3 regions of the Paraglaciecola sp. 25GB23A genome follow, and region 1 is predicted to be linked to each of the others. Evidence: predicted binding sites of a transcription regulator. Region 1 holds the regulator's gene; each other region holds the start of a gene.
The links. Region 1 encodes sigma-54, which starts transcription at its own class of promoters, with help from an activator protein. Its sites were predicted from a motif close to GTTGGCACGNNNNTNGNNT; they were not measured.

Region 1 (3,290 bases):
CGACAATATGCTTACTCGCGATATTGCTGATAAGTTCGAGGATCCGTTTTTTACTGGTACCCTGCACTGCACATAAAGTGCAGTCAGGGTGAAGAACGTCTTTAATTTCCATTATTTACTGAGTCACTTAATGGCGTTTAGCTTTTTCCTTGTGCTTAATCACTTGTCTATCAAGCTTATCGATTAAAGCATCAATGGCGGCATACATGTCTAAATGTTCAGCATTGGCGAAAACTTCTGCGCCACTAAGGTGAAGGGTTGCTTCAGCCTTCTGATTCAGCTTTTCAACATTTAAGATGACATGTACATTATTAATATGATCATAGTGTCGTTCAAGTTTAGTAAATTTTGAATCGACATAATCGCGTAGTGAATCGGTAATTTCTAAATGATGACCAGTTAGGTTTATTTGCATATCGCCTCTTCCTTTTTTAATTTGCCTATAAAAGACTCTTACGTTGGTTAGACGGAGGGATCAATAAAGACTCCCTATATTTTGCTATTGTTCGCCGAGCCACGACTATGCCTTGGTCAGCCAACAGTTGAGCAATCTTACTATCACTCAGAGGTTTACTGGGTTTTTCGGCTGCGACTAATTTTTTAATCAATGCCCTAATTGCTGTTGAGGAGCATTCTCCTCCCACATCTGTGGCAACATGACTAGAAAAGAAGTACTTGAGCTCAAATATACCTCTGGGGGTATGCATATATTTTTGGGTTGTCACACGTGAAATAGTTGATTCATGCATATCCACCATTTCTGCGACATCATTTAACACCATTGGTTTCATCATTTCTGGACCATGTTCAAAAAAACCAATTTGCTGCTGTACAATGCAATTGGATACTTTGAGTAAGGTCTCATTGCGACTTTCAACGCTTTTAATAAACCATTTGGCTTCTTGTAAATGCGAACGGATAAATTGACTATCAGTACTATTTTTTGTGCTCTTGCTCATGGCCGCATATTGCTGATTGACATTGAGCTTGGGCAAACTGTCAGGGTTGAGTTCAACCATCCAACGGCCATTTTTTTTAGTCACGGAAACGTCAGGGATTACATACTCGGGTTCGCCGACAATAAGCGCGCTACCCGGCCTTGGATTCAGAGTTTGCAGAAGTCGCATTGCTTCACGCAACTCATCTTCTTTTAGACGAGTCTTACGCATTAAGGTACGGTAATCTTTGCTACCAATTAAGTCACAATAATCGGTAATAAGCATCTTGGCTTCAGCTAACCAAGGTGTTTCGATAGCAAACTGATTTAATTGGATCAATAAACATTCTTGCGGACTGCGTGAACCAGAACCGATAGGGTCAAACATTTGAATGCGTTTAAGTACACACTCCACTTCATCTAGTTCAATTTCTTCATCGTACAAACTAGCGAGGACTTCGTCCGCACTAATAGTCAGGTAACCTGACTCATCAATAGAATCAATAATGGCCATGGCGATAGAAATATCTGTATCACTAAAATGCGTGAGGCGCATTTGCCATAACAAGTGTTCTTGAATATTGTCGGTGGTTTCTCCCTGAAAAACTTGGTCGTCATCAACACTAAAGCTGCTTGAGGACATAGAGGGAGCTGATGACGCGCTAATGTATTCGTCCCAGGTGCTATCTAAGGGCAAATCTTGAGGAATATCATTGTTTTGTAATGCATCCCCAGTCTCAATAGTTGCAGCATCCACTTCGACCCGGTCGTTTGAGCCATCAGAACCAAAATTAGTTTCTAAAGCACTATCACCGGTGGGATTTTCGAAGGGGTCAGTTACTTCTAATAATGGGTTAGAATCTAAAGCCTCTTGAATTTCTTGTTGTAAATCCAAGGTAGAAAGTTGCAATAGCCTAATCGCTTGCTGCAATTGAGGCGTCATCGTGAGTTGTTGGCTAAATTTTAACTGTAAAGAGGGTTTCATTTACTTCTTATGCTTAGTCCGTTGGGGTTAATTTAACCGTGCGAAATATCATGCCATGCCATAGCTTTACTATAGCCTGAATTGCTCACCAAGGTATACATCTCTTACACGTTGATCACTTAATACTTCTTGTGAGGTTCCGGCAGCAATGAGTTCACCATGGCTGACGATATACGCTTTTTCGCATACATCGAGGGTTTCTCGCACATTGTGGTCAGTGATCAGCACGCCTATACCTCTATCGCGCAAATGTTGGATAATCTTTTTGATATCATTAACCGATATGGGATCCACTCCAGCAAAAGGTTCATCCAATAAAATAAATTTTGGCTCAGCCGATAAGGCCCTTGCTATTTCAACCCGACGTCGTTCGCCGCCTGACAAACTCATGCCTAAGCTGTTGCGAATATGATTAATATTAAATTCATCTAATAGTGCATCAGCCTGCATTTCTCTTTGTTCAGTTGAGAGCTCTTTGCGCGTCTGTAGTATGGCCATTAAATTTTGATATACCGTTAATTTGCGAAAAATTGAAGCTTCTTGCGGTAAATAACCAATACCTTGCCTAGCGCGCACATGCATTGGTTGCAGTGTGAGTTCCTGTTGGTCGATAAATATTTCGCCCTTATCTAAGGGGACCAAGCCTACAATCATGTAAAACGTGGTTGTCTTGCCCGCCCCATTAGGGCCGAGTAAACCAACAATTTGCCCAGACGATACTTCTATACTGACATCCCGCACTACTTGACGTGATTTGTAGGATTTTGCCAAATGGGTCGCTTTTAGAATGGCCATTATGGTTGTGGATCCTGTTCAGGAATGGTTTGGGTTTTGCTGTCTTTAGCTTCGGGCTGTAAAATCGTTATAACTCGGCCACTACCTTGGTCTTGACCTTGTGCCATGATTTGCTCAAGTTCCATGTTAAAAATAATCGAGTTGCCTTTGACACTACTACTATTTTGTTCTACTTCAGCATTCCCCTCTAGAGACAAGGTCCGTGTTTGGCGGTGATATTCAATTTTATTGGCTGTGGCATGCACCATTTTGCCATTTTCCTGACGTTGGGAATATTTAGCGGGTGAGCCCATCGCCACAAACACTTCTTTATCTTGACCTTTGCTGGCATCAATCTCCATTTCATCAGCTTGCAGCACCAATGAACCTTGAGTGATAAGGACACTGCCTTTGTAAATTGACTTTTTGGCAATTCGATCCAAGAACGATTGCTCAGACGCGATTTCGATGGTTTTAGAAAAATCATCTTTACCAGCATAACTTATGGTTGAATAACCAACCGCAAGGCTGATACTAATGCCTAGTAGTAGGTTGGAAAACGGTTTTAACATGATCAAATAACTCATATTGTTG
Region 2 (3,290 bases), on a different contig from region 1:
ACAATGCTACGCATATCTCTAATCGGCACACCTTCAGACAGCAGGGTCTGCAGAATTTTGACCACCGTACCTAGCGGTAATATATCTGGCACTAGGCCTTCAACTAGTTTGGGGCTATTTTTGGCCAGTAAGTCGAGCAGTTGCTGAACCTCTTCGTAGCCTAATAATTGATAGGCATTATTGGTCAACAATTGACTTAAATGGGTTGCTACAACTGTTGCCGCGTCAACGACTGTATAACCCAGTGTTTGAGCATGTTCGCGTTGACTGGCTTTAATCCATACGGCATCTAGGCCAAAAGCAGGATCTTTGGTTGCTTTACCTTCTACTTTACCGAAGACTTGTCCTGGGTTAATCGCTAGCTCATCATCGTGACTGAGCTCAGCATCCCCCACCGTGACACCTAACATCGAAATGGTATAACTGTTGGGGTTTAAATCTAAATTGTCGCGAATGTGCACGGGAGGAATTAAAAAACCCAGCTCTTGCGATAATTTTTTACGCACGCCTTTAATACGGGTTAATAATTCACCACCTTGGGCTTTGTCTACTAAAGGAATAAGACGATAACCAACTTCTAGGCCAATGGTATCAACGTGTTGCACATCATCCCAACCCAGTTCTTTAATTTCACTTGGTTGACGACTTTGTTCCGGCAAATTACTTAGTAATTGCGGTTCATTTGCAATTTGTTTGGCGCGCCAGTAAGTAAAGTAAGCGTAGCCTCCCACCACGGCACTAAAACCTAGAAAGGCCACATGAGGCATCCCAGGCACCACGCCCATAACAAACAAAATACCCGAGGTTATCCATAGCGCTTGTTGGTTACCCAACTGTTTAGTTAACTCTTGCCCCATATCTTGGGAGTCATTTTCCCGCGTAACAATAATGGCCGTTGCAACAGATAAAAGAAGTGATGGGATCTGAGCAACTAATCCATCACCTATGGTTAATAGAGTATAGATTTCAATCGCTTCACCAAAACCTAAATCATGTTGGATCATGCCAATAAATAGACCGCCAACAATATTAATTAACATGATAAAAAGCCCAGCTACCGCATCTCCTTTTACAAATTTCGATGCTCCATCCATAGAGCCATAAAAATCGGCTTCACTGGTCACTTCAATACGGCGTTTACGCGCTTCATCTTGATCAATAAAGCCCGCATTTAAATCGGCATCAATAGCCATTTGCTTACCGGGCATAGCATCTAAAGTAAATCTAGCACTCACCTCAGAAATACGGCCAGCACCAGCGGTAACTACCTTAAAGTTAATAATTAACAAAATAGCAAAAACAACGATACCTACCGCAAAGTTTCCGCCGATGACAACTTCTCCAAAGGCTTGGATTACCTTTCCTGCAGAGTCAGCACCTTCGTGTCCTTCCAGCAATACGATGCGAGTTGAAGCAACATTTAGAGCAAGGCGTAGTACTGTAGCAATCAGTAACACCAGAGGGAAAATACCAAAATCAACCGGCTTTTTAGTGAGCATTGCCACTAAAATAACCACTAAGGAGAGGGCGATATTAAAGCTAAATAATATATCCAATAAAAAGGCGGGCATGGGTAAAATAACCATGCCCAGAATAGCGAGCAAAACAATGGGCGCACCCAGTCCTGAAGCAACATTCTTTAATTGCTTTTTGTCGAACTGATTAAAATAACTGGCTAGTTCCATGAACGAAAGTTTGACACTTGTTTGCGATTACTTGTCAGAATGCAACTAGTAAGCCAAGTTGAGCTTGCTAAAAACACATGCTTATATTTTGAGCAAGACCTAAGTAATTAGGTCTTGCGCAGAGCAAACTTTGCTGACAATCAGCCTAACTAAGCATAAATTTTATAACGATATGCGATATCCGATATCCGATATCCGATAGTTTACCGTCTTAATTCTGGCGGGATAGGTAAGTCTTTTCTGAGTGGTTTAGGACGTTTTCCCTTACCATTTTTGTAGGCTTTTAATTGATAGACATAGGCCAATACTTGAGCCACAGCCATAAATAACTTTTCAGGAATCGCTTGATCCGCTTCAGTGGAATAGTAGATTGCACGGGCTAACATCGGTGATTCAATAATTGGCACTTCATGGGCATTAGCAATTTTTCGAATATGCATGGCCAGTTCATCTACGCCTTTAGCTACTACCGTCGGCGCTTTTGTTCCCTGTTTATCGTATTTTAGGGCAATGGAATAATGAGTTGGGTTAGTAACGACTACATCCGCGGTCGGAACCTCCTGCATCATGCGCCTTGCAGCACTCTGGTATTGGAGACGTCGAATGCGACTTTTAACAAGAGGATCACCATCGGAATTTTTGCGCTCATCCTTGACTTCTTGCTTAGACATTTTCATTTCTTTGTTATGTTTCCATGCCTGATAGGGCACATCAAAAGCGGCGATGGGTATCAGGGCGCAACACATGATTAAAAAGCTCCATTCGACCATATCCATGGCATGGAATAAATTCATTGGATACAATTCCATATCGATGTGTAAAGCTTCTTCATGGAAAATATTCATCGCAAAATAAGCCATAGCTGCAACAATGAAAAATTTAGCCAGAGCCTTTAATAGTTCAACTAAACCATTCATACCAAACATGCGTTTCAAGCCTGCTAATGGATTAAGTTTACTCGCTTTAACTGAGGCTGATTCCCAAGTAAAGTTGTAGCCACCCAACGCAATATTGCCATAAATACCGGCAATGGCCACAATCGTTAAAAACAGTAAAACAGGATAGCTGATCGTTTCAATGGCTAAACCCCAAGCCTGAAACATATGGTTATAGTCATAAGTTTCATCTCGAGATAAGGTAAAAGTGCGCTGGCTGATTTTGAAAAGTGCTTCAGCAATACTTGATCCCATGACGATAAAACCAATGCCACTGATCACTAAAACCAAGGCAGTAGAAAGTTCTTTTGAACGGGCAATCTGCCCCTTTTTTCGCGAATCATCGACCTTTTTTCCCGTGGGGTCTTCGGTCTTATCACTCTCATCAGCCATGGCTACTCTCCCTTATTGACAGACTTGCAGAAGTTGACACATCAACAACTGAGCCCGATCCCAAAGTACTTCAAAGTGATGGGTTAAATTATCCAAGGTAAGCCACATAATAAATAGCCCCATAATTTGCGCAATTGAAAAACCAAGACTAAAAACGTTTAACTGTGGTGCCGCTTTGGTCATTATGCCAAACGCCAAATTAACGATTAATAAAGAAATAATTGGGGCGAGCGATATAGTAATGGCCGATACAAACATCCAACTTGCCCAATGTGCT
Region 3 (3,290 bases), on a different contig from region 1:
CATCATCACTTGCAACACCTTTTTTGAAATAATCGTTTAAGTGTCTATAAAACAAACAATCAACTCACATTTAAGCTTTTTGTATCCCTAAAACGCAACAAAGGCAGTATTAGCTGCCTTTGTTGTTTACCTTTTAGAAGAAGTCGCCTTACTTAGGCTCTTCTTCTTTGGTACTTTCTTTGGTTTTTGCTTTAATGTCCTCACGTACAAAGTCGGCATCTTCCTCAGGCGAATCCCCTACCACATCTTCTAGACGCACCTTGTCAACACTTCTAAAGGTGTTGATTGGACCAGCGAGCGCATACAAGGCAAAAGAGATAAACAGAACTAAGGCCGGCTCTGTTGCTACCACCACAAATATCAACATGATAATAAGTAGGGCAACAAAAGGGACTTTGCCATGTAAATTCAATTCTTTAAAAGAATTGTATTTAAAGTTGCTGACCATTAATAAACCTGCCACACCTGTTAATAATGCCACTACTATACCAACAGTGCTGCCATCAATCTGATATTCCACACCAACCCATACAAGACCAGCAACCAATGCAGCGGCGGCCGGACTGGCTAGCCCCTGAAAGTAGCGACTGTCAGCAATTCCTATTTGGGTATTAAACCTGGCTAATCGAAGTGCTGCACCAGATACATATATAAAGGCGGCTAACCAACCAATCTTGCCTAGGTCAGTTAAACCCCAGTTATACGCCACTAATGCGGGCGCCACACCAAATGACACCATGTCTGCCATTGAGTCATATTCAGCACCAAAAGCACTTTGAGTATTTGTCATGCGTGCCACTCGACCATCAAGCCCATCAAATATCATCGCAACAAAAATAGCGACCGCGGCGGCCTCAAAACGTCCGTTCATAGAAGAGACAATGGCGAAGAAACCCGAAAAGAGTCCAGCGGTGGTTAGTAAGTTAGGTAGTAGGTAGATACCTCTACGTCTTTGTTCAGGCATTTTAAAACTCCAAAATTTAGTGTTGGCAAGATATCACAGTCAAATAAATTATAAAGATACTAATAGTAATAAACCGTGAATGACACTTTCTCCCTTGGCTGATAAACACTTACATATGAGTATGTATACATAGCAGGCTAATAATATATTTAACAAGTGACGTTAAATAAAGACAATGAGTCCCGTTGTATACAGTTCAAGGCAATACTGTCAGGTATTTTTACACATTATTAGAATAAAAACCAACGATACGAGTTAAGCAACTGTTTTTAAAACAAAATAAATTTTTGGCTTTATTTTTGCTTACCGAAATCAAAGAGGGACTAACTCGAACTTTAGTAATTGGGGTAATAAAAATGAAGTTAATATCGATTTTGAAAAAAGCATGTGTTTTAGCGTCCATCGGATTTGCTGCTAATGCAACTGCTGGAACAACAACGTGGGAATGGCAATTAAATGCAGGGGCGGGCTCAAACGGCTCATCTAATCTTTCATCAACCGGTACAAATACAGACAATGCCACTACATTAAATGCTGATTTGTCAGCATGGGCTGATACAAATAACCGCAATGATGAAGGTATAGAAAGCGCTGGTTTCTATTATTATTCAGGAAATGGCTGGGGTATAGTCAATCAAGATGAAGACAGGAACGATTACCCAGGACATGCTTTCGATAATAAAAATGAAGGTGATGGACGAGATTACGACATGGCTTTAGTTAGTTTTGATACATCCGTTGAGTTGACATCAATTAATTTTGGCTGGATATATGATGATGCTGACTTCACAGTATTAGCTTTTTCTGGAGCGAATATTAATACCACATCACGCTCAACATGGTCTGATGTAGCAACATCTGGGGATTGGATTACTGTTGGTAATTATGATGCAAACTCAACTGGATATTATTCTATAAACCAAGGGGATATATCACAAGGTAAGATATCTTCGCAATACTGGTTGGTAGGAGCATATAATAGCATCTTTGGGCACACTCTTAATGACGAAGGCTCTTTAGGAACTGGTGCAATTGATGCCTTTAAAATTAAAGGTTTTAAAGGTAATACAACAACAACTCCTCCTACTGATGTCCCTGCGCCTTCTGCATTCGGGTTATTATTAGTGGGTGCTTTAGGCATCTATGCCCGCAGAACTAAAAAAACTGCATAATAAAATAGTAGCGTGACAAAAAAAGAGATGACTTTAGTCATCTCTTTTTTTTACCATCACATTTGAGGTGCTTATTTTTTATAAGCCAGCTTAATCTTATTCAACATTTCACAACATAAATGCGTTAATATTTCGGTCGATCAAGTTTAAGTTATTCCGTTCACTTATTTTAAGGTTTAAGCCATGAAGTTCTTTTTAAAGCCCATTATTATAACTTTCTTTTTGTTGAGTATTGCAATGGCGGCTCATTCAGCTGATAACTATTATGAATCGGCCTTACAGTCTTATCAAAATCAAGAATTTGATGCATCTTATATTTATTTAAAAAATGCTTTACAGGCGAACCCCAAAAACTTACCAGCGAAACTTCTTCTGGGTCAATTGATGACGCGAAATGGCTATTATGATGAGGCTATCAAAGAATTTCGACAAGCGCTTGAATACAAAATAGATATGAATTTGGTACTACAACCGCTCGGTAACGTACTAACATTTAATCAACAGTATCAAGACGTAATAGAATTGGGAAAAGGTTATAAACTTACAGACGAGAGCAATTTTGAATGGAAAATGCTATCTGCAAGCGCTTATAGTAGTTTGGGACAACCAGAACTTGCCAGAGCCGAATATAACCGCGCTATCCGCCTATTTCCAAACAACACCAGAGCCATTAATAGTTTGGCTTTTTTAGATTTAAGCGCAAACAAACTAGATAGTGCTGAGTTGGAAGCCAACCGTTCATTAAAGATAGCGCCTGGTGACCATCGCACTTGGCATCTAAAGGGAAAAATTACAGAAGCTCAAGGCAACATTACAAAAGCAATCGAATATTATCGCACTGCGTTGAAAATAGAACCCGAGGATCCTGTCACTAGGCGTTCTCTGGCCTATGCCTTAATTTCAAACAGTCAGTTGGAAGAAGCAAAAGTTATTGCTGATAGCATTATCAAACAAACCCCTGATGATCCCTTTGCTATGTTATTAAGCAGTTGGATTTTATCTAAGAATGAACAAGGTGAATTGGCTAATAATATACTAGATGATCTCAGTAGTAAGTTAACTTTGGTTAACGATTCAACTTTTGAAAAACAAGATTCCCTACTTTTTGTAAAAGGCATGACAGAATATGTGCAAGGCAACTTTGAGCAGGCACG

Region 2: flhA (flagellar biosynthesis protein FlhA) is a predicted target of sigma-54. The motif match lies at 1,725-1,743, and genes of this name have one in related genera.
Region 3: xdp1 (exosortase-dependent surface protein XDP1) is a predicted target of sigma-54. The motif match lies at 1,251-1,269, and genes of this name have one in related genera.

What each region holds. Positions count from the first base shown of each region.
Region 1 covers NZ_JBDYKM010000003.1:288,290-291,579, reverse strand. Annotated here, with positions in the region: gene ptsN (PTS IIA-like nitrogen regulatory protein PtsN) at 1-112, opposite strand, end outside; gene hpf (ribosome hibernation promoting factor) at 128-415, opposite strand; gene ABKW31_RS08550 (RNA polymerase factor sigma-54) at 441-1,922, opposite strand; gene lptB (LPS export ABC transporter ATP-binding protein) at 1,992-2,717, opposite strand; gene lptA (lipopolysaccharide transport periplasmic protein LptA) at 2,717-3,268, opposite strand; gene lptC (LPS export ABC transporter periplasmic protein LptC) at 3,231-3,290, opposite strand, start outside.
Region 2 covers NZ_JBDYKM010000001.1:746,804-750,093, reverse strand. Annotated here, with positions in the region: gene flhA (flagellar biosynthesis protein FlhA) at 1-1,685, opposite strand, end outside; gene flhB (flagellar biosynthesis protein FlhB) at 1,889-3,013, opposite strand; gene fliR (flagellar biosynthetic protein FliR) at 3,026-3,290, opposite strand, start outside.
Region 3 covers NZ_JBDYKM010000021.1:63,572-66,861, reverse strand. Annotated here, with positions in the region: gene pssA (CDP-diacylglycerol--serine O-phosphatidyltransferase) at 149-964, opposite strand; gene xdp1 (exosortase-dependent surface protein XDP1) at 1,321-2,136, shown strand; gene prsT (XrtA/PEP-CTERM system TPR-repeat protein PrsT) at 2,320-3,290, shown strand, end outside.